Linked DNA regions of Bacillus pumilus. The protein of the gene in region 1 interacts with the protein of each later gene in a pairwise test. Links are inferred from orthologs where the notes say so. Each region holds a gene or a part of one and is shown on either strand. Other genes may lie near its edges. The genes, in order: topA and GKC25_RS15830.

The links.
Region 2: the proteins of topA (region 1) and GKC25_RS15830 interact in binary tests that used the Escherichia coli proteins (3 or more experiments, as listed by UniProt). The link is inferred for Bacillus pumilus from one-to-one orthologs.

The regions. Positions count from the first base shown.
Region 1 is NZ_CP046128.1:1,505,745-1,522,261, forward strand. The notes cover bases 4,831-7,827. They hold topA (type I DNA topoisomerase), read left to right. Parts: upstream 4,831-5,289; coding sequence 5,290-7,365; downstream 7,366-7,827. Other genes in these bases: dprA (DNA-processing protein DprA), read left to right, coding at 4,831-5,096; trmFO (FADH(2)-oxidizing methylenetetrahydrofolate--tRNA-(uracil(54)-C(5))-methyltransferase TrmFO), read left to right, coding at 7,436-7,827. In the rest of the region: GKC25_RS07460 (hypothetical protein), read left to right, coding at 1-1,596; GKC25_RS07465 (FlhB-like flagellar biosynthesis protein), read left to right, coding at 1,593-1,868; sucC (ADP-forming succinate--CoA ligase subunit beta), read left to right, coding at 2,045-3,205; sucD (succinate--CoA ligase subunit alpha), read left to right, coding at 3,228-4,130; more of dprA, read left to right, coding at 4,194-4,830; more of trmFO, read left to right, coding at 7,828-8,740; tyrosine recombinase XerC, read left to right, coding at 8,803-9,720; ATP-dependent protease subunit HslV, read left to right, coding at 9,735-10,280; hslU (HslU--HslV peptidase ATPase subunit), read left to right, coding at 10,297-11,697; GTP-sensing pleiotropic transcriptional regulator CodY, read left to right, coding at 11,732-12,511; flagellar basal body rod protein FlgB, read left to right, coding at 12,799-13,188; flagellar basal body rod protein FlgC, read left to right, coding at 13,188-13,640; flagellar hook-basal body complex protein FliE, read left to right, coding at 13,652-13,969; flagellar basal-body MS-ring/collar protein FliF, read left to right, coding at 14,019-15,611; flagellar motor switch protein FliG, read left to right, coding at 15,623-16,517. UniProt on the Escherichia coli protein: Releases the supercoiling and torsional tension of DNA, which is introduced during the DNA replication and transcription, by transiently cleaving and rejoining one strand of the DNA duplex.
Region 2 is NZ_CP046128.1:3,086,863-3,092,887, forward strand. The notes cover bases 3,304-6,025. They hold GKC25_RS15830 (YigZ family protein), read left to right. Parts: upstream 3,304-4,191; coding sequence 4,192-4,860; downstream 4,861-6,025. Other genes in these bases: GKC25_RS15825 (sensor histidine kinase), read right to left, coding at 3,304-3,970; GKC25_RS15835 (LCP family protein), read left to right, coding at 4,845-5,936; GKC25_RS15840 (glycosyltransferase family 4 protein), read right to left, coding at 5,972-6,025. In the rest of the region: GKC25_RS15810 (DEAD/DEAH box helicase), read right to left, coding at 1-860; GKC25_RS15815 (DegV family protein), read right to left, coding at 981-1,823; two-component system response regulator DegU, read right to left, coding at 2,041-2,730; more of GKC25_RS15825, read right to left, coding at 2,795-3,303.

The DNA.
Region 1 (16,517 bases):
GCCCTTGTTCAAATAGGCTCAACAAAAATAAAAGCACAGCTAGCGGCTCAGCTCAAAGCAGACGCATTTTATTGGTTCCAATTTGAACAAGAGGGTGGAGGCAGCCTCAATAAACTAAGGCCAGTACAGCAATTTGATCAAGACCCTAAGACATTAAAGGATGCAGCTGCCAAACTATTAGAAGGTCTCTCACTTAAAAACGGACTTGAAAACATCCTAACAGCCACAGCTTTTTTAAAAGAAAAATCCGTTATCAACGAAGCAGAGTTAAAAACGGCAGTGAAGTGGATCGAACAGCTTCAAGGAGCTGATGTGAAAAAAGGTCTTCAGGCACTCCTATTTGCTTTAAAGAAAGACTTGCCGATCCAGGAAGGAGTGCTTCAATCAATTTTAGCCGTGAAATCATCCTCTGCTCTTCATCAGGATATGACAGCGTTGCTAGAACGATTAACACAGCTCCCGAAGCACTCAGACGCCACACAGGCCCTTACACAAGCCATTCGATCAGTCATAGATGCTGAGACGACCGTCCATGCAGAAAAGCTCTTATCGGTCCTTCTAGCAGCGAGAGAAGGGGCGGCGAAGCAAGGAGGCAGTCTATCTGTAACGCCTCAGCCCAATCTGTCTCAGCCAAAAGAAAATAGCCAAGCTCCAATCGCTCAAGAGCGTCAGACGACCCAAGTTCTTCAATCTAACGTGCAGCAGTCAACAAGTCCAAAAGAGCTGCAAATCCCGCTTCAGCAAATTGAGCGGATAATGGCAAGTTTGACGAAGCAAGGTGCAGATGGGCAGCAAGAGCCTAGCTTAAAACAGCTCACGTCATTGCTGCAAGGGCTTCAGCAGGCAGGATCTCAGCCTGACGCAAAAGCATCCGTGCTTCAAAAAGAATTTCCGTTCCTGTCAAAAACAGAGGCGAAAGCATTGGCTCAGGTGGTGCAGCAGACGGAACCCGCATTAAGCAATAAAACCGATGTGCTCGATTTACTCATGACGATGAAAAAGGCAATAGGTGTACGAGATGAAATCGGTATGCTGAAACTACTCGAAAAAGGCAGCCAGGATGTAAAAAGTCAGGAGCTTCACCAATTAAAGCTCGTCTTAAATGATGTGAGGCAGGCTGATTTACCAGAGCCCGTAAAAAAAGAAGTCGATCAATTGTTTCATAGATTGAACGGGCAGTTATTTGTGCAGCAGGAGAACCAAACCATCAGCCAAATGATGGTCTCTTATCCGCTCTTTTCAAAACATAGTGTTCAAGATTTAACCTTTATTCTAAAAGGACATAAGAAAAAAGATGGCTCTATTGATATTTCTCAGTGCCGTCTCATGTTTTACTTAAACATGGAAAACCTCGAAGAGACATTAATCGACTGTACGATTCAGCAAAAGGTCATGGCAATTACAGTTGAAACCGGTCATGAACTTCAAGGAACCATTAATCCGATGATTCCAGCTGTTCGGGAGAATTTAAATGCCTTAGGATACAGTTTAACGGGAATTACAGCAAAGAAGAGACAAGAGCCAGTAGATCCGTCTCACTTTCTAGATGAACACTTTCATAAAATCAGCGAGAAAGGGCTGGACTTACGAGTATGAAGGATTCAAAACCGCTTAGAAGGGCGGTCGCTCTACATTATGATGAAGAAAAACAAAAGGCGCCAAAAGTCGTCGCAACAGGGAGCGGCTATGTGGCAGACCATATCATTGAAGAAGCAAAAAAGTCGGGAGTTCCTATCCAAGAAGACCGTAATTTAGTCGAACTCATGCGCCACTTAACGCTGGATGAGGAGATCCCTGAAGCGTTATACGATACTGTAGCAGAAATATTTTCGTTTATTTATAGATTAGATCAAAAAATGAAAAAATAAGGTAAAATAAGTGATTTGGCTGAAAAATTTATATTTTTAATAAAATAAAAGTTTGAATGTTTAGAAGGATTTTACGATTTTACATAGAACCCTAGACATTCTCTTTTTTATTCTTTAAAATGAAAGCGCAGTCTATTTTATAATTTTTGTTTCTACATATGTTGGGAGGATGGGAAATGAATATCCATGAGTACCAAGGAAAAGAAATCCTAAGAAAATATGGGGTTTCAGTTCCAAATGGTAAAGTAGCATTTACACCTGATGAAGCAGTGAAAGCATCAGAAGAGCTAGAAAGCTCTGTATATGTCGTAAAAGCACAGATTCATGCAGGCGGCCGTGGTAAAGCAGGCGGGGTAAAAATTGCAAAAACAAAAGATGAAGTGAAAGGGTTTGCAGAGGAATTGCTCGGTAAAACACTTGTCACACATCAAACTGGGCCTGAAGGGCGCGAAATAAAACGCTTACTTATTGAAGAAGGCTGCGATATTCAAAAGGAGTACTACGTTGGACTTGTTTTGGACAGAGCGACATCAAGAATTGTATTGATGGCTTCTGAAGAAGGCGGTACTGAAATTGAAGAAGTAGCAGAAAAAACGCCAGAGAAAATCGTCAAAGTGGTCATCGACCCAGCGATTGGCTTGCAAGGCTATCAGGCAAGAGAAGTAGCGTTTAAAATTAATATTCCAACAAAATTAGTTGGCCAAGCTGTTAAGTTTATGACAAGTCTTTACAATGCGTTTATTGAAAAAGATTGTTCAATTGCTGAGATTAATCCACTTGTTGTAACAGGCGATGGAAAAGTCATGGCACTTGATGCGAAATTAAACTTTGATAGCAATGCTTTATATAGACAAAAAGATATATTAGAATACCGTGACCTTGATGAAGAGGATCCAAAAGAAATTGAAGCATCTAAATATGATCTAAGCTACATTTCTCTAGATGGAAATATTGGCTGTATGGTCAATGGTGCAGGTCTTGCGATGTCTACAATGGATATCATCAAGCATTACGGCGGTGACCCTGCAAACTTCCTGGATGTTGGGGGCGGTGCAACAGCTGAAAAAGTAACGGAAGCATTTAAAATCATCTTATCTGATCAAAATGTAAAAGGGATTTTCGTGAACATTTTTGGCGGTATCATGAAATGTGATGTCATTGCAGAAGGTGTCGTTGAAGCGACGAAACAAGTCGGCTTAACATTACCACTCGTTGTACGTCTTGAAGGAACAAACGTTGAATTAGGGAAGAAAATCCTGAGTGATTCAGGCTTAAATATCACTTCTGCTGAGTCTATGGCTGACGGGGCAGAAAAGATTGTATCTTTAGTCAAGTAGAGCAGAAAGGCAGGGAACCTAAATGAGTGTATTTATTAATAAAAATACGAGAGTAATTGTTCAGGGGATTACCGGTTCAACCGCATTGTTCCATACAAAACAAATGATTGAGTACGGAACAAATATTGTTGGCGGTGTCACACCTGGAAAAGGTGGAACTGAAGTAGAAGGAGTTCCTGTATTTAATACTGTATCTGAAGCTGTTCAAACAACTGGAGCAAATGCTTCTGTTATCTATGTACCAGCACCATTTGCAGCAGATGCCATTTTAGAGGCTGTTGATGCAGAAGTCGATCTAGTCATTTGTATCACAGAACATATTCCAGTGCTTGACATGGTCAAAGTGAAACGGTATATGGAAGGGAAAAAGACAAGACTTGTTGGCCCTAACTGCCCAGGTGTCATTACACCTGAAGAATGTAAGATTGGGATCATGCCTGGCTACATTCATAAAAAAGGTCATGTGGGTGTTGTTTCTCGTTCTGGAACGCTTACATATGAAGCGGTACATCAGCTTTCAGAAGCTGGCGTTGGTCAATCGACAGCTGTAGGAATCGGCGGAGACCCTGTCAATGGGACGAACTTTATTGATGTATTAAAAGCATTCAATGAAGACCCTGATACACATGCTGTGATTATGATCGGTGAAATCGGCGGTACGGCTGAAGAAGAAGCAGCTGAATGGGTAAAAGCAAATATGACAAAGCCAGTCGTTGGCTTTATTGGCGGTAAAACGGCGCCTCCAGGAAAACGCATGGGACATGCTGGTGCCATTATTTCTGGTGGTAAAGGAACAGCTGATGAAAAAGTAAAAACAATGCGTGAATGTGGAATTGAAGTGGCAGAGACACCATCTGTCATGGGAGAAACATTGATTAAAGTGTTAAAAGAGAAGAATCTCTTCGAAGCTTGTAAAACGCATTAATGACACAAGAAGACTTGTTCTTTGACAAGTCTTCTTCTTTCTATCTTAAACTGGAGGAATGGTATGTACAACGTGTCCGAAAGAATGATTTTTCACCGCTTAAAAGGCCTCATCTCACCCTCTTTGTTAACAAAATGGTGGAAAGTCGATCCTGAGCTATATATAAATGAAGAAACACAACATTTCAAACAGGATCGATCATTACAAACGATCGACTTTACCCGCTTAAAACAAGCCGAAGAAAATGAATTCCCCATTTTTCAACACATCGTTCAAGCCTATTTAAAGCAAAACATTCACATGATACCCATCACATCACCCTTATATCCCAGCACACTAAAACATATTTATGATCCTCCCCCTGTGTTATTCCTAAAAGGAAACATATCATATTTAAATGAAGAAAAAAGTTTAGGTGTAGTAGGCACACGAGTTCCATCGTCTTATGGAGAAGCATGTGTGAAGAAAATTGTTGGTGAGCTTGTAAAGGAAGATTGGACGATTGTCAGTGGCTTAGCAAAAGGAATTGATGGACTTTCACATAAAGAGTGCATTCGGAATAAAGGGAAAACCATCGGTATTATAGCAGGCGGATTTCAGCACTTATACCCAAAGGAACATGTGCAAATGGCTCAATACATGGGAGAGCATCATTTGCTTTTATCCGAGCACCCGCCTTATGTGAAACCAGAAAAGTGGCATTTTCCAATGAGGAATCGTTTAATTAGTGCGCTGACAAGTGGAACCATCGTGATTCAGTGCAAAGAAAAGAGCGGTTCGCTCATTACCGCGTATCAAGCACTTGAGCAAGGCAAAGAGGTATTTGCGGTCGCAGGATCTATCTTTGATCCTAATTCCACAGGACCAGCCAGACTTATACAGCAGGGAGCAAAGCTTGTTCATTCAACGAAGGATATTTTAGAGGAATTCTCCTTCCGCAGCGTTCAATATACTGAACTCTCATAAAAATATCGTTTGACAAAAGACATAGGAATATTTAATAATAGTGAGGATTTAAGTTTACACTTTGTTTTTCGTGTTTATAATGATGTTCATCATAAAGAATTTTTAATGATTGCCTGTTAGATAAGTGCAATTAACATAAATATGAATTGTGAAATGTATAAAGAGAGAACACCTCTTAAGGGGGATTTTGAGTATGGCTGATTATTTAGTCATCGTTGAGTCGCCAGCCAAGGCGAAAACGATTGAGCGTTATTTAGGTAAAAAGTATAAAGTAAAGGCTTCAATGGGGCACATAAGGGATTTACCGAAAAGTCAGCTTGGTGTTGACACTGAGCATGACTTCGAACCGAGATATATTACGATTCGCGGGAAAGGCCCCGTTTTAAAAGAATTAAAAACAGCTGCGAAAAAAGCAAAGAAAGTCTATCTCGCAGCTGACCCCGATAGAGAGGGAGAAGCGATTGCTTGGCATTTAGCGCATAGCCTTGACCTTGACCTCTCTTCTGACTGCCGCGTTGTCTTTAATGAGATTACAAAAGATGCCATTAAAGATTCCTTTAAGCATCCACGTATGATCAACATGGATTTAGTTGATGCACAGCAGGCAAGACGGATCTTAGATCGTCTCGTCGGGTATAAAATCAGTCCGATTTTATGGAAGAAAGTGAAAAAAGGCTTAAGTGCCGGTCGTGTTCAATCAGTTGCACTCCGCCTGATTATTGATCGTGAGAATGAAATTAATGAATTTAAACCAGAAGAATACTGGACAATTGACGGTACATTCCTAAAAGGAAAAGAAAGCTTCGAAGCGAGCTTCTTTGGCGTCAATGGCAAAAAGCATCCACTGAAAACAAAAGAAGATGTAAAAGAAATCCTTTCGAAACTAAAAGGGAGCAAATTCTCTGTAGAGAAAGTGACGAAAAAAGAGCGTAAACGCAACCCAGCTGTTCCGTTTACAACCTCTACTTTACAGCAGGAGGCTGCAAGAAAATTAAACTTCCGTGCGAAAAAGACGATGATGATTGCACAGCAATTATATGAAGGAATAGATCTTGGTAAAGAAGGTACAGTCGGACTCATTACATATATGAGAACGGACTCAACACGTATTTCCAATACGGCGATTGAAGAAGTATCTGCTTTCATTGATCAGACGTACGGTAAGAATTTCTTAAATACAACAAAACGAACCGCTAAAAAGAACGAAAATGCACAAGATGCTCACGAAGCCATCAGGCCGACTTCTACGCTAAGAAAACCAGCAGATGTCAAACATGTCTTAAGCCGAGATCAGCTGCGTCTGTATAAATTGATTTGGGAACGATTCGTGGCAAGCCAAATGGCGCCGGCTGTTCTTGATACAATGAGTGTAGACCTTGACAATAACGGGCTTACATTCCGTGCTAACGGGAGCAAAGTGAAATTCCCTGGATTCATGAAGGTATATGTAGAAGGGAAGGACGACCAGTTAGAAGAAAAGGACAAAATGCTGCCTGATCTTAAAGAAGGTGATACGGTTCTTTCAAAAGATATCGAACCTGAACAGCACTTCACGCAGCCGCCTCCGCGCTACACTGAGGCAAGACTTGTCAAAACACTTGAAGAACTGGGTATAGGCCGTCCGTCTACTTATGCACCAACATTAGATACGATTCAAAAGCGCGGCTATGTCGCACTTGATAATAAACGGTTTATCCCAACAGAGCTTGGGGAAATTGTTCTTAACTTAATCATTGAATTCTTCCCTGAAATCATTAACGTGGAATTCACAGCGAAAATGGAAAAAGAACTTGATAGCGTTGAAGAAGGTACGATCGAATGGGTTCGCATTATCGACAGCTTCTATCAAGACTTTGCAAAACGGGTAGAAAAAGCAGAAGCAGAGATGCAAGAAGTTGAGATTGAGCCTGAATACGCCGGAGTCGACTGTGAAGAGTGCGGACATCCGATGGTGTACAAAATGGGTCGATACGGTAAGTTCATGGCTTGCTCTAACTTTCCTGACTGCCGTAACACAAAACCAATTGTCAAAGATATTGGTGTGAAATGCCCGACTTGTCATGAAGGAAACATTGTTGAACGAAAATCTAAGAAGCGCCGCATTTTTTATGGCTGTGATCGTTTTCCAGAGTGTGAATTCGTCTCTTGGGACAAACCAATTGAAAGAAAGTGTCCAAAATGCGAAAATATGCTTGTAGAGAAAAAGCTGAAAAAAGGCATTCAAGTTCAATGTGTGAACTGTGATTATAAAGAGGAACAACAAAAATAGCGGTGAACAGCCTTGTTCACCTGCTTTTTTATGTCATCAAACAGAACTTACGAAATAGGAGAGTTGTACAATGAGTCAATTTGTAAATGTGATCGGAGCAGGTTTAGCCGGAAGTGAAGCGGCATGGCAAATTGCCAAACGCGGAATTAAAGTCAACTTGTATGAAATGAGACCTGTCAAACAAACGCCAGCTCACCATACAGATAAATTTGCAGAGCTTGTATGCAGTAATTCACTGCGTGCCAACGCTTTGACGAATGCGGTCGGTGTATTAAAGGAAGAAATGCGTCATTTAGATTCAGCGATTATCGCAGCAGCAGACGAAAGCTCAGTCCCTGCTGGCGGAGCGCTTGCAGTAGATCGTCATGAATTTGCAGCAAACGTTACCGATCGCGTGAAAAATCATCCGAATGTGACGGTTTTTCAAGAAGAAGTGCAAAGCATTCCTGAAGGTCCGACAATTATTGCAACGGGCCCGCTTACATCTGAAGCACTTTCAAAAGAATTAAAATCGTTAACGGGTGAAGAGTATCTGTACTTCTACGATGCAGCGGCACCTATTCTAGAGAAAGATAGCATTGATATGGATAAGGTGTACTTGAAATCACGCTATGACAAAGGAGAAGCCGCTTATTTAAACTGTCCAATGACAGAAGAGGAATTTGATCGTTTTTATGAGGCGCTCATTTCTGCTGAAACTGTGCCATTAAAAGAGTTCGAAAAAGAAATCTTCTTTGAAGGCTGTATGCCAATTGAAGTCATGGCGAAAAGAGGAAAGAAAACGATGCTGTTTGGTCCGATGAAGCCAGTAGGACTTGAAGATCCGAAAACAGGAAAAAGACCTTACGCTGTTGTTCAATTAAGACAAGATGATGCAGCAGGTACTTTATATAACATCGTCGGCTTCCAGACACATCTGAAGTGGGGCGACCAAAAGGAAGTATTCCGCTTGATTCCAGGTCTTGAAGAAGCAGAAATCGTTCGATACGGCGTAATGCACCGCAATACATTTATTAACTCACCAAGTCTTTTAAAACCAACGTATCAGTTTAAAAATAGAGAGGATCTATTCTTTGCCGGACAAATGACAGGCGTTGAAGGCTATGTCGAGTCCGCAGCTTCCGGACTAGTGGCTGGAATTAACGCCGCTCGTTTTGTCAAAGGAGAAGAGCTTGTGACACTTCCGGAGGAAACGGCGATCGGCAGCATGGCTTATTACATCACATCGACAAACAAGAAAAGCTTCCAGCCGATGAATGCGAACTTTGGCTTGCTGAAAGATCTTGGTGTTCGGATTAAAAACAAACAAGAGCGTTATGCAGAGTACGCTAAGCGCGCAATCGAAACTATTCAAACTATTTCGAAATCTCTGTAGTAAAACATTGCACGGAAAGCAAGATATGTGATACCATTTAAAAGCCTTAAAGAGGTGTAAAAATGACGAATAAACAGCGTCTTGTCCACTTATTCATTGAATATCTGCAAATTGAAAAAAACTATTCTGCTTTAACAATCTCAGGATATACAGAAGCAATTGAAGAGTTTGTCAGATTTATGAACATTCAAGGAATAGACGGTTTTGAAGAGGTATCCTATCAAGATACGAGAATTTATTTAACAGAAGCTTATGAAAAAGGCCTGACAAGAAGAACGATTAGTAAGAAAGTCTCTGCGCTTCGCAGCTTTTATAAATTTCTATTAAGAGAACAGCTTGTGAAAGAAAATCCTTTTTTACTCGTTAGCTTACCAAAGCAGGATAAGCGAATTCCTTCATTTTTGTATGAAGAGGAACTTAAAGAGCTTTTTACAGTTTCTGATGTCAGCACACCGCTTGGGCAAAGAAACCAAGCGATTTTAGAACTTCTTTATGCAACAGGTATGAGGGTCAGTGAGTTATGTTCATTAAAAGAATCTGATCTTGATTTATCGTTGGATACAGTGCTTGTTCATGGGAAAGGCAGCAAGCAGCGGTATGTTCCTTTCGGTTCATATGCTCATGAAGCGCTCATCATTTATTTAGAGGATGGAAGGCAGAAGCTGGAAGCTAAGGGGAATGATCGTGCTGATGCATATGTGTTTTTGAATCAGCGCGGGGCGCCTCTTACAGACAGAGGCGTTCGATTCATTCTCACTGAATTAATGAAAAAGGCGTCAGGCACACTACATATCCATCCTCACATGTTAAGGCACACCTTTGCCACACACCTCTTAAATGAGGGGGCAGATTTGAGAAGTGTTCAAGAACTTCTCGGTCATTCGAATTTATCATCAACTCAGGTGTACACGCATGTATCAAAAGATTCTTTAAGGAAAACATACATGTCTCATCACCCAAGGGCTTTTAAACGATCCTAAAAGGAGGTTTTTTCATGTCATCATTTCATGCAACAACCATCTTTGCCGTTCAACATAAAGGAAAAAGTGCGATGGCTGGAGACGGTCAAGTCACTTTCGGGCAGGCTGTCGTGATGAAACACACGGCAAAAAAAGTGCGCCGTCTTTTCGGAGGCAAGGTGCTTGCAGGTTTTGCAGGTTCAGTAGCAGATGCATTTACACTCTTTGAAAAGTTTGAAACGAAGCTTGAAGAATATGGTGGTAACTTAAAGCGGGCAGCCGTAGAACTAGCGAAAGAATGGCGAAGTGACAAGATGCTCAGACAGCTTGAGGCCATGCTGATCGTTATGAACAAAGACAGCATCCTGCTTGTCTCTGGGACAGGAGAGGTCATCGAACCAGATGACGGTATTTTGGCCATCGGCTCAGGCGGCAATTATGCGCTTAGCGCCGGGAGAGCACTCAAAACACATGCAGGTGATCACCTCACAGCGAGAGATATTGCAAAGGCTGCTCTTGAAACCGCCGGAGAAATCTGTGTCTACACGAACGATCAAATCACTTTAGAAGAGCTTGAATAGAAAGGACATGAGACGTATGGAGAAAAAGCCGTTCACCCCAAGAGAGATAGTTGAAAAGCTTGATCAATATATTATTGGTCAGCTTGATGCGAAAAAAGCAGTGGCGGTGGCTTTAAGAAACCGTTACAGAAGAAGCCTTTTACATGATAAGCTAAAGGATGAAGTCGTTCCGAAAAATATTTTAATGATCGGCCCAACAGGTGTGGGGAAAACAGAGATTGCCCGCAGAATTGCAAAAATTTCTGGTGCGCCTTTTATTAAAGTGGAAGCGACGAAGTTTACTGAAGTTGGTTATGTCGGCCGTGATGTAGAATCGATGGTCAGAGATCTAGTTGAGACAGCGATCAGAATTGTCAAAGAAGAAAAGATGAAAGACGTTCAAGAAGAAGCAGAAAAACAAGCAAATAAACGTCTTGTTCATTTACTTGTTCCTGGAAAGAAAAAAAGCCAGTCTGTGAAAAATCCTTTTGAGATGCTGTTTGGCGGTTCTGATGAAGATGACCGTGATCGAGATCAATCAAGTGAAGAAGTTGAACTTGAATCGACAAGAAAGCGAATCACTCATCAGCTGGCTATGGGAGAACTTGAAGATCATTACGTCACGATCGAAGTTGAAGAGCAGCAGCCATCCATGTTTGATATGCTTCAGGGCTCGGGTATGGAGCAAATGGGCATGAACATGCAGGATGCGCTCGGCAATCTCATGCCTAAAAAGAAAAAACGCAGAAAGCTGACCGTCAGAGAAGCAAGAAAGGCGTTAACTGCTGAGGAAGCTTCAAAACTGATTGACATGGATGAAGTCAGTCAGGAAGCCGTTTATAAAGCAGAACAGCAAGGGATTATTTTTATCGACGAAATCGACAAAATCGCCAAAAGCGGTGGTGCATCATCTGCAGATGTTTCTCGTGAAGGTGTTCAACGTGATATTTTACCGATTGTAGAAGGTTCAACTGTGATGACGAAATATGGGGCAGTAAAAACAGACCATGTGCTTTTTGTAGCAGCAGGTGCATTTCATATGGCGAAACCATCAGATTTGATTCCAGAGCTTCAAGGGCGCTTCCCAATCCGTGTAGAATTAGATAAATTAAGTATCGAAGACTTTGTGAAAATCTTAACGGAACCAGATAACGCATTATTAAAGCAATATAAAGCTTTACTTGAAACAGAAGGTATATCTCTTGAATTTTCTGACGATGCTATTCATAAGATTGCCGAAGTGGCTTATCATGTCAATCAGGAGACAGATAACATCGGTGCAAGAAGGCTTCATACCATACTTGAAAAGCTGCTTGAAGAGCTTTCATTTGAGGCGCCTGATATTACACTGGAGACAGTGACCATTACCCCTCAGTATGTAGAAGAGAAGCTAGGAAAGATTGCAAATAACAAAGACTTAAGTCAATTTATACTTTAACAAATGAATAAAGTAATCTAGGAGGATCATTAATATGGCGTTACTACAAAAAACAAGGATTATTAACTCAATGCTGCAAGATTCAGCAGGGAAACCAGTTAATTTTAAAGAAATGGCGGAAACACTGAGAGATGTCATTGATTCAAACATTTTTGTGTTGAGTAGAAGAGGGAAGCTTCTAGGCTACTCGATCAACCAGCAGATTGAAAATCCGCGTATGAAGAAAATGCTTGAAGACCGTCAGTTCCCTGAAGAATATACAAAGAGTCTATTCAACATCCCTGAAACATCTTCAAACCTTGACATTAACAGTGAGTATACAGCTTTCCCAATTGAGAACCGTGATTTATTCGAATCAGGTTTGACAACCATTGTTCCAATTATCGGAGGAGGAGATCGTTTAGGAACGTTAATCCTGTCTCGTTTGCAAGATACATTCACTGATGATGATTTAATACTTGCTGAGTACGGAGCAACAGTTGTTGGAATGGAGATCCTTCGTGAAAAAGGAGAAGAAATCGAAGAAGAAGCAAGAAGTAAAGCGGTTGTTCAAATGGCGATTAGTTCTCTTTCATATAGTGAGCTTGAAGCCATTGAGCACATCTTTGAAGAACTTGATGGCAACGAAGGGCTCCTTGTGGCAAGTAAAATTGCTGACCGTGTAGGAATCACTCGTTCAGTGATCGTGAACGCCTTACGTAAGTTAGAAAGTGCAGGTGTCATCGAATCTCGTTCTCTTGGAATGAAGGGAACGTATATCAAAGTGTTAAACAACAAATTTTTAATTGAACTTGAAAATTTAAAATCTCATTAATCAAAACCCCTTTTCGGCCAAAATTACAAGCTGAAAAGGGGTTTTTTGTATAAAAAAAGAGGATTTGTCCGAAAAATGACACTCTTTTTTCCAAGAAAACCCTTACAATTCTTAGTTCTTTGAATCTAGGTCTTTATGCCTATTCGTAAAATAGATATATATTACGAGTTTTTTTTACATATACATCATAGACTTTAATCCTATTATTTCTTACAATGAACATATGGTTTTACAAATCTCGACATGATTAAATGGAATGAAATACATATGATTGGAGGTATATGGTTTTGGATATATTTTCTGGAACGATAAGCAACCTTGAGAATGCCTTGGGCAGAGCGAATGTTAAGCAAAAAGTCATAAGCAATAATATCGCGAATATAGACACACCGAACTACAAGTCGAAAAACGTCGCTTTTCATGATATGCTAAACGATGCGTCGATCAAGTTAGATGCTAAAAAAACATACCAAGGTCACATTGATTTTTCTAAAACAGGGTCTAATTATTCAGTTGTTTCGAGCAACCGTACTTCATATCAAGAAAACGGAAATAATGTCGATATTGATCAAGAGATGAGTGAACTCGCTAAAAACCAAATTCAGTATAATGCGTTGGTTGAAAGAATGAGTGGAAAATTCAATTCTCTTAAAACAGTTTTGACAGGAGGTAAGTGATGTCAATTTTTTCAGGAGTTAACGCTTCGGCCTCAGCATTAACAGCTCAGAGGCTCAGAATGGACGTTGTATCCTCTAACCTTGCAAATATGGATACAACAAGAGCGAAACAGGTTGATGGCAACTGGGAGCCTTATAGACGTAAGCTCGTCACATTACAGCCGTCAGGTGAATCGTTTTCATCTATATTGAACTCAAGCATGAATTCGAGCGGCAAATTAGGAAACGGCGTGAAAGCAACGAAGATTACAGAAGACGAAACTCCATTCAACCTTCAATATGATCCTACAAATCCCGATGCCAATGAAAATGGATATGTTCAAACACCTAATGTTGATCCATTAAAGGAAATGGTTGACCTCATCAGCAGCTCAAGGTCATATGAAGCAAACGTGACCGCACTAAATGCGAATAAAAGCATGTTGATGAAAGCTTTAGAAATAGGAAAGTAAGGTGAAAAGAATTGGTTAACGCAATATCTCCTTTCCAGCTTCAAACCGCTCAGCAAGCAAGTGAATTGACGAATGCATCGTCCGTTCAGGCGGCTGCACCTAAAAGTCAAACGAATTTCTCTGATGTGCTGAAGAATTCCATTGAGGCATTAAATCAATCACAGCTGAAATCAGACCAGTATACAAATGCTCTTGCACAAGGAAAAGATGTCAATCTCGATGAAGTCATGATTGCCTCGCAAAAAGCGAGTGTGACACTTACAGCTGCAACGGAGTTTCGAAATAAAGCAGTCGAAGCGTACCAAGAGATTATGAGAATGCAGATGTAGGAGGTGCTGACGGACAAAAAAAGACTGAATGGAATGACCGGGGGTTAAGATGAATCGTACTTTAATGCAATTAAGAACAAAAACAGTTGAGTTTTGGCGAAATCGATCAAAATTACAAAAAATACTCATGATTGGCGGCGTTGCTGCCCTAGCAATCATTATTACGGTTGTTAGCATCTTTGCTTCTTCTGAAAAAATGGTTCCATTGTTTAAAGATTTGTCTGAGGCAGAAGCTGGACAAATCAAACAGGAACTGGATGGCAAAAACGTTAAATCGGAACTTGCGAATAATGGAACAACGATTCTCGTTCCAGAAAAGCAGGCCGACACTTTAAAAGTAACACTCGCATCTGAGGGTCTCCCTAAGACAGGGAATATTGATTATTCCTTCTTTGCGAACAATTCCGGCTTCGGTTTAACAGATAATGAATTTGATGTTCTGAAAGTAGACGCAACTCAGACAGAACTATCCAATCTAATCAACACGATTGATGGGATTAAAGATTCAAAAGTTATGATTAACCTGCCAAAAGATTCCGTTTTTGTTGGAGAAGAGCAAAGTAATGCATCAGCATCCATTGTGCTGCAAGTTGAGCCTGGCTACACGCTCGCGCCGCAGCAAGTAAAAGGCCTTTATCATCTTATTTCAAAAAGTGTGCCGAATTTAAAGACAGAAAACATTGTCATTATGGACCAAGATTCCAACTACTACGACTTAAACAGCAGTTCCGATTCCTATGCAAGTGGAATGGATGCACAGCAGCAGAAAAAAGAAGAGATTGAAAAGAACCTTCAAAGAAAAATTCAACAGCTGCTCGGAACAATGATGGGTCAAGAAAAAGTGGCTGTATCGGTCACAACAGACATTGATTTTACTGAAGAGAAAAGAAAAGAAGATCTTGTAGAACCAGTTGATAAAGAAAACATGCAAGGCATTGCTGTCAGTGCTGAAAAGATTGCTGAAACTTATTCAGGAAATGGTGCAGCAGCTGGAGGCACCGCTGGAACAGGCGACGATGATGTCACAAATTATCAAGGCGCCGATGGAGCGAACGGTAGCGGAGATTACGAAAAGAGCGAAGATCGTATCAACTATGAAGTCAACCGCATTCATAAAGATATCAAAGAGAGCCCTTATAAAATTAGAGATGTTGGCATTCAAGCATTGGTCGAACCACCAACGGCAAACGATGTGAACTCTTTAACACCTGAAAGGCAAGATGATATCAAAAAGATTCTTTCAACGATCATTAGCACTTCAATTGATAAAGAATACACAAATGGTCAAGCGCTCACTCAAGCGGACTTAGATAACAAAATTGTTTTATCTGTATCAAAATTAGACGGTAAACAGCAAACTGCAGCAGAAAACCCATCAAACAATATTCCAATCTGGGTTTATATTGTAGGCGGTGTGCTACTACTTGCAATTATCGCTCTCATTATTCTTCTTGTGCGTAAACGCAGAAAAGAAGAGGAAGAAGAGTTTGAGTTTGATGAACGTACACCAATCCATGTTCCTGATATCGACACTGAACCAGAAACAGAAGAAATGGTGAGAAAAAATCAGCTTGAAAAAATGGCAAAAGAAAAACCAGAAGACTTTGCTAAATTGCTACGCAGCTGGCTGTCCGAGGATTAGGAGGAATACACATGTCGAGAAAAGATCCAAATCGACTAACAGGCAGACAAAAAGCAGCAATCCTAATGATTTCCTTAGGGCTAGACGTGTCAGCATCTGTATACAAACATCTGTCTGAAGACGAAATAGAAAAATTAACATTAGAAATTTCCAATGTACGAAGTGTAGATACTGCTAAGAAAGATGAAATCATCGAAGAGTTTCACAGCATCGCCATCGCGCAGGACTACATATCACAAGGCGGTCTTATGTACGCAAGACAAGTGCTTGAAAAAGCGCTTGGTGAGGACAAAGCGGACAGCATCTTAAACCGATTAACATCCTCGCTTCAAGTGAAACCGTTTGATTTTGCTCGAAAGGCTGACCCAGAACAAATCTTAAACTTTATCCAGCATGAGCATCCACAAACCATCGCGCTCATCCTTTCCTACTTAGATCCAGTCCAAGCTGGGCAGATTTTATCTGAATTAGGTGAGGAAGTACAAACAGAGGTTGCGAGACGTATTGCTTTAATGGACCGCACATCTCCAGAGATCATCAATGAAGTGGAACGCATTCTTGAACAAAAGCTTTCTTCAACCTTTACGCAGGACTATACGCAAACGGGCGGGGTCGAAGCGGTTGTAGAAGTACTAAATGGTGTAGACCGTGCGACCGAGAAGACCATTTTAGACACACTTGAAATTCAAGATCCTGAGCTTGCTGATGAAATTAAGAAACGTATGTTTGTCTTTGAAGATATTGTCACTCTTGACAGTAGAGCGATTCAGCGTGTGATCAGAGATGTTGAAAATGATGACTTATTGCTCGCGCTCAAAGTGGCAAGCGAAGAGGTCAAAGAAATTGTCTTCCGCAACATGTCACAGCGAATGGTCGAAACGTTCAAAGAAGAAATGGAGTTTATGG
Region 2 (6,025 bases), 1.6 Mb from region 1 along the record:
TTGTGAAAGCGCAGAGGAATTTTTATGGCTTCTAGTTGTCCACGAGATACATCTCTTTTCATTTTCTTAGAGGGCGTCGCACTTAAATAAACCCTAACCCCTTTCTTTCTCATTGCCTTTAAAACAGCAAATTGGAGACGTTCATCGATTGAATAAGGAAAGGCGTCGACTTCATCTATAATAAGCACATCAAATGCATGTTTGTATCTCATCAACTGATGAGTTGTGGCGATCACTAGCGGTGCTATTTGGAACCTTTGAGGGCTTCCTCCATAAAGAACAGCTATTTTCATTCCTTGAAATGCTTTTTTAAGCCGCGGCTCTAGTTCAAGGACAACATCTGTTCTAGGTGTCGCAATGCAGACACTCATTCCTTGATGTAAGGCATATTTAATTCCGTAAAAGAGCACCTCTGTTTTCCCTGCCCCGCAAACTGCCCAGATGAGTAGGTCAGATTTTTTTTTTATCGCTTCGATCAATTTTTCGGACGCTCTTTTTTGTCCTTTAGACAGGTTTCCCTGCCATGTTAATTCCGTATGACATGTTTCTTCCATTTGTGGACCCGTCCATTCATAAAGAAAGCCACATTCCGTTGTTTTCCCCATCATGATGCATGATCTACAGTACACACAATCTTTTTGACACATGTCACACGGAGTGTGGGCAAAGTACCGCTTTTTTGATACACCACATCTACAGCAAGTAAGACCATTTGCTTTCCTCTCAATAGCAGGTGTTCGGATGACGAACCCTTTCTCCTCCAGCCAATCCAAATCGGACTGTGAGCATCTTGTTTCAGCGGTAAGCAGGTGGCGTGACTGCAGTTGCTGCCTTAGTTCCATTGCTTTGTCCATGTTCAATTTCACCAAACACCTTTCAACTGATGTTTGCCTATTATGCGCAAAGACATGACCTTTCGTCCAACAGCTAAAATAGAAAAACAAAACCCCTTTTCTATTAGAAAAGAGGTTTTTTAAGATTTATCTAATCACCCAGCCAAGAGCTATAGAGCCTTCGCCTAGATGAGTGCCAATCACGGCACCAAAGTAGCTTTTATAAAATTCAACATGAGGATACTTTTCTGATAAGTGCGCAATTAAGTCGTCTGCTTCTTCTTCTCTATTACCATGTATCAGTGTTGCTCTCATCGGGACACCACGTGATGCATCTTCGTCAAATAATTCAAAAATACGTGAAATGGCTTTTTTCCGTGTACGAATCTTCTCAAAAGGGACAATTAGCTTGTTGTCAAAATGCAGTATAGGCTTTACCTTTAAGAGGCTCCCAATAAAAGCCTGAGCACCATTTAATCTGCCGCCTCTTTGTAAATGAGTTAAATCGTCTACCATAAAATAAGCTCTCTGATTCTCTTTCAGATAATTGAGATGGGCTAACACTTCTTCTAGAGAAGCACCACCTTGGATTTTTTCAGCAGCTTCTATCGCATAAAAACCTTGCGCCATACAGCTAGTTTCTGTATCAAACGGATAAATATCAATCCCGTCAACTAGGTCATTTGCTGAGGCTGCACTATTATATGTTCCACTAATTCCGCTTGAAAGGTGAATACTAATCACGGCATCGTATGTTTCACTTAGTTTTTCATATAATTCTATTAACTCTCCGAAAGCAGGCTGAGAGGTGGTTGGAAGGTCTTTATGCTTTTTGACTTCTTCATAATATGTCTTCCAATCCATTTCTATTTCTTCACGGTATGATTCGTTGCCAAAAATGACATTAAGAGGGATCATATGAATATGATGTTTATCACGCAGCTCTTGTGGTATATAAGCAGTACTGTCTGTTACAACGGCTATTTTCATTCTTAAATACCTTCCTTATCCGTTAAGTTGCTCTTTTTTATTTTCAAAGAATGATCATTGTTATTCATTAGATTTATAATAGTAATCAAAAAAGCCTGCCTAATCAATAGGCAAGCCCGTTATATCCGAAAAAGACTCCTTATCTACCTATCATTTCTCTCCAGTTAACATGTGAGAGAACCAAAAACAGGCGAAAAAGGAGTACTTGTCCGGAACATTATCTCATTTCTACCCAGCCGTTTTTAATTGCTACAACAACAGCTTGTGTACGGTCGTTTACATTCATTTTTTGTAAAATGTTACTCACGTGGTTTTTGACTGTTTTCTCACTAATAAAGAGCGACTCACCAATTCCTCTATTGCTCTTTCCGTCAGCTAACATTTGAAGAACTTCGCACTCACGTCTCGTTAAGATATGAAGTGGTCTGCGAATTTCAGGATATACCTCGTGCTGCGGATGTGCTGAAACGCCACTAGTCGCTAGGCGTCGGAATTCATTTACTAAGTTATGAGTAACTTTCGGATGTAAATAAGATCCTCCGTCAGCTACGACTTTCACTGCTTCAATGAGCGTGTCTGCATCCATTTCTTTTAACAGGTAGCCTCTTGCCCCTGTTTTCAATGCATGTGTCACATAGTTTTCATCGTCATGAATAGATAGAATAATGACTTTTGATTCGGGATAAAGCTCAACTAGCTGCTTTGTAGCCTCTACACCATTTACATTCGGCATATTAATGTCCATAATGACAACATCCGGATGATAGTGTTCTACGATACGTGCAGCTTCGTCACCGTCGTCTCCTTCTGCAACTACTTCAAAAGTAGGTTCAAAATCTAAAATCCGTTTGACACCTTCACGGAATAATTGGTGATCATCAATAATTACAATATTTACTTTAGTCACAAGCTACGCCTCCCCATGTTTATTGTTCTACACCTGAACTTTATGGTCAATATGTCTTTTGTCTCTATTTTACAATTTTATTTTGCAATGTTAATGGCACGCGAATCATGATGAATGTCCCTAGACCTATTTTTGAGTCTATGGTCATTTTACCTTCCAGTAAGTCTACGCGTTCTTTCATGCCAAGTAAACCGAAGGATTTGTTTTTGTTTGTTTTCACATCTTTCATATCAAAGCCTTTTCCATCGTCTTTGATAATTAACGTGACAAAGTCTTTCGTCACTTCTACTTTTACAGAGATTTCTTCAGCTTCGGAATGCTTTAGTGAATTTGTGACAGCTTCTTGGGCTAGTCTAAACAGTGCCACTTCAAATTGAGAAGCAATTCTTTCGCTTTCTGTATCCCCTAGGCATTGGAACGTAATCTTGGTTTTTCCATCATACTCTTCGATTGTGTTTAAATATTTTCTTAGCGTCGGAATGAGACCCAAATCATCTAAAGCCATTGGTCTTAAATCATAAATGATTCTTCTCACTTCGTACAGAGCATTTCGCACATTCTGTCTGAGACTTCTAATTTCTTTAAAGCCTTCTTCTGTCCCACGGTCTCTGAAAATCCGTTCAATTAATTCGGAACGCATCATCACGTTTGCCAGCATCTGGGCCGGACCGTCATGAATTTCCCGGGACACCCTTTTGCGTTCTTCTTCTTGGGCTTCAATAATTCTTAGTCCAAAATCTTGTTTTGCCTGAGCATCTTCAAGTAACACGCCAACTTGACGTAAGTCCTGATTGAGATAGTTGAGAACAACTGTGATCTGACTCACAAGCGTTTCAGAGCGTTCAATGACGTCTTGCAGGCTTAACAATCGTCTTTCCAGATCGTCTCTTCTTTCTCTCAGCTGCTTTTCGCGTTGCTGGATCATGGTGAGTTCCACTTGCAGATTATGTGCTTTTTCGTAGGCCTCCCGTATTTCTTCTTCGCTAAATTTGTTGAAGTTTCTGCTGACCTCAGATAAGCGATTTCTAGCATGTCTCGTATGGACTTCGAGTTTATCCCCAAAATCAATTACTTCGTTTACTTGCTGCTTGATTTGCTTCAGCTCTTCTACTAGGCTTTCATATTGTTGACGGGACTGTTCGCCTATCCTAAATACTTCGTCCTTGCTGCCATCAACTGTACTTAGCATTTTCATGATGATTGAATCCAATAATTTCGGATCCATTTTAGGTGTTGTCATGGCTTTTCCCTCCCGTAACAGTGATGTCATCTTTTTTTATTATAAATGTCATTGATCTGCATTTTATGTCGAATTATAATGAAAGAATGCGTATAAATCATGAAGTTTTTATGACGACCCTTTTTCCGCCCCTATCATCATAACAAAATACGCTGTAAAATTCTAAAACGAATGCAAATTTTCTCTAGTCTTACAATTTGCTTGTCAGGAGGGTAAGTCTTTTGCTGAATCGCTATCTTACAGTAAAAAGTCGTGGCGAGCATGAGATCGTCATTGAAAAATCACGTTTTATTTGTCATATACAGCGTGCTGTCTCAGAAGAAGAAGCACAAGCATTTATACAATCCATTAAAAAACAACATTGGAATGCCACACATAATTGTTCTGCCTATCTCATTGGAGAACATGACCTGATTCAAAAAGCGAATGATGATGGTGAACCAAGCGGTACAGCAGGTGTGCCAATGCTTGAAGTGTTAAAAAAACGGAAGCTGAAAGATACAGTCGTAGTGGTCACTCGTTATTTCGGCGGTATTAAGCTAGGCGCCGGTGGATTGATTCGTGCCTACGGAAAATCTGTATCAGAAGCCATCAACCATGTTGGTATGGTAGAACGCTGTTTAATGCGTACGATGCACACAACAATAGATTATACATGGCTTGGAAAGGTAGAGAATGAGCTTAGAGCCTCATCTTTTCAGCTAAAAGAAATTCATTATGCAGAAGATGTTATTTTTGAGACGTATGTAGAAGAAACACAAACAGAGCAGTTCATTGAATGGATGACTGAGCTGACAAATGGAAAGAGTGTTACAAAAGAAGGCGAACTGATTTATTTAGAAAAGGACATTGGTCCGATAAAGGAGACAGATGAATGGCACAACGAGTAAGAGTGCGTGTACGAAAGAAAAAGAGTAAGAAGAAGAAAATTTTCAAACGTATCCTGGTCTTATTTTTGCTTCTTATCATCTGCATGGGCGGATTTGCAGTATATAAAATAGTCAATACACTTCAGGCTGCTGACAAAACATATGATGAGCTAGACCGAGGAGAGAAATCGAAGCTTCGTGATGCGGTCATTGATATTAAGAAGAAACCTTTCTCTGTACTATTTGTCGGAATTGAGGATTATGCCACAGATGGTGATCATGGCCGTTCAGATTCACTCATTGTCGCAACGATTAACCCTCAAGACAAAACGATGAAAATGGTTAGTATCCCTCGTGACACACGCGTACAGCTTGCAAGTGACACGACAGGAAATAAAGAAAAGATCAATGCAGCATTTGCTAAAGGTGGAAAAGACGAGACGATTGAAACTGTCGAACAATTCTTGCATATTCCGATTGATAAATATGCAACCGTTGATTTTGACGGATTCAAGGATGTCATTGATGAAGTCGGCGGAATTGATATCGATGTTCCATTTGACTTCAATGAAAAAAGTGATGTGAAAAAATCGAAAAAGATTTACTTCAAAAAAGGCAATATGCATTTAAACGGGGAAGAAGCACTTGCTTACGCTCGGATGAGAAAACAAGATCCACGCGGTGATTTCGGACGTAATGATCGTCAGAAACAAATTTTACGCGCAATGATTGATCAAATGTCGAAGGCAAATAACATTGCGAACGTCGATAATATCGCTAAAGAAGTAAGTGATCACATTACGACCAACTTCCGTATCACAGAAGGTCTTGCACTTCAGCAAATCTACAGCGGATTTAAAGGAAACGACACAGAAACACTTTCTATTAAAGGGTCAGATCTTTATTTAGGACCAAATCGAACGTATTACTTTGAGCCAGATCAAACCAATCTAGCTAACGTACAAAATGAATTACGGACGCATTTAAAGCTTCCTGCTGAATCTTCGACTGAAACAGATTCACAAACCAATCCACCCTCTGGTGAAACAGGGTCAAGTGATACAGCTAATCCTTCGACCAGCACACCAGGACAATAATAAAAACAGCCCAGTTCCTAGGAACGGGCTGTTTTTTATTGTCTTTTGACCATTCGTTTATAGAATTTCGTAAATGGTTTGAACTCTTC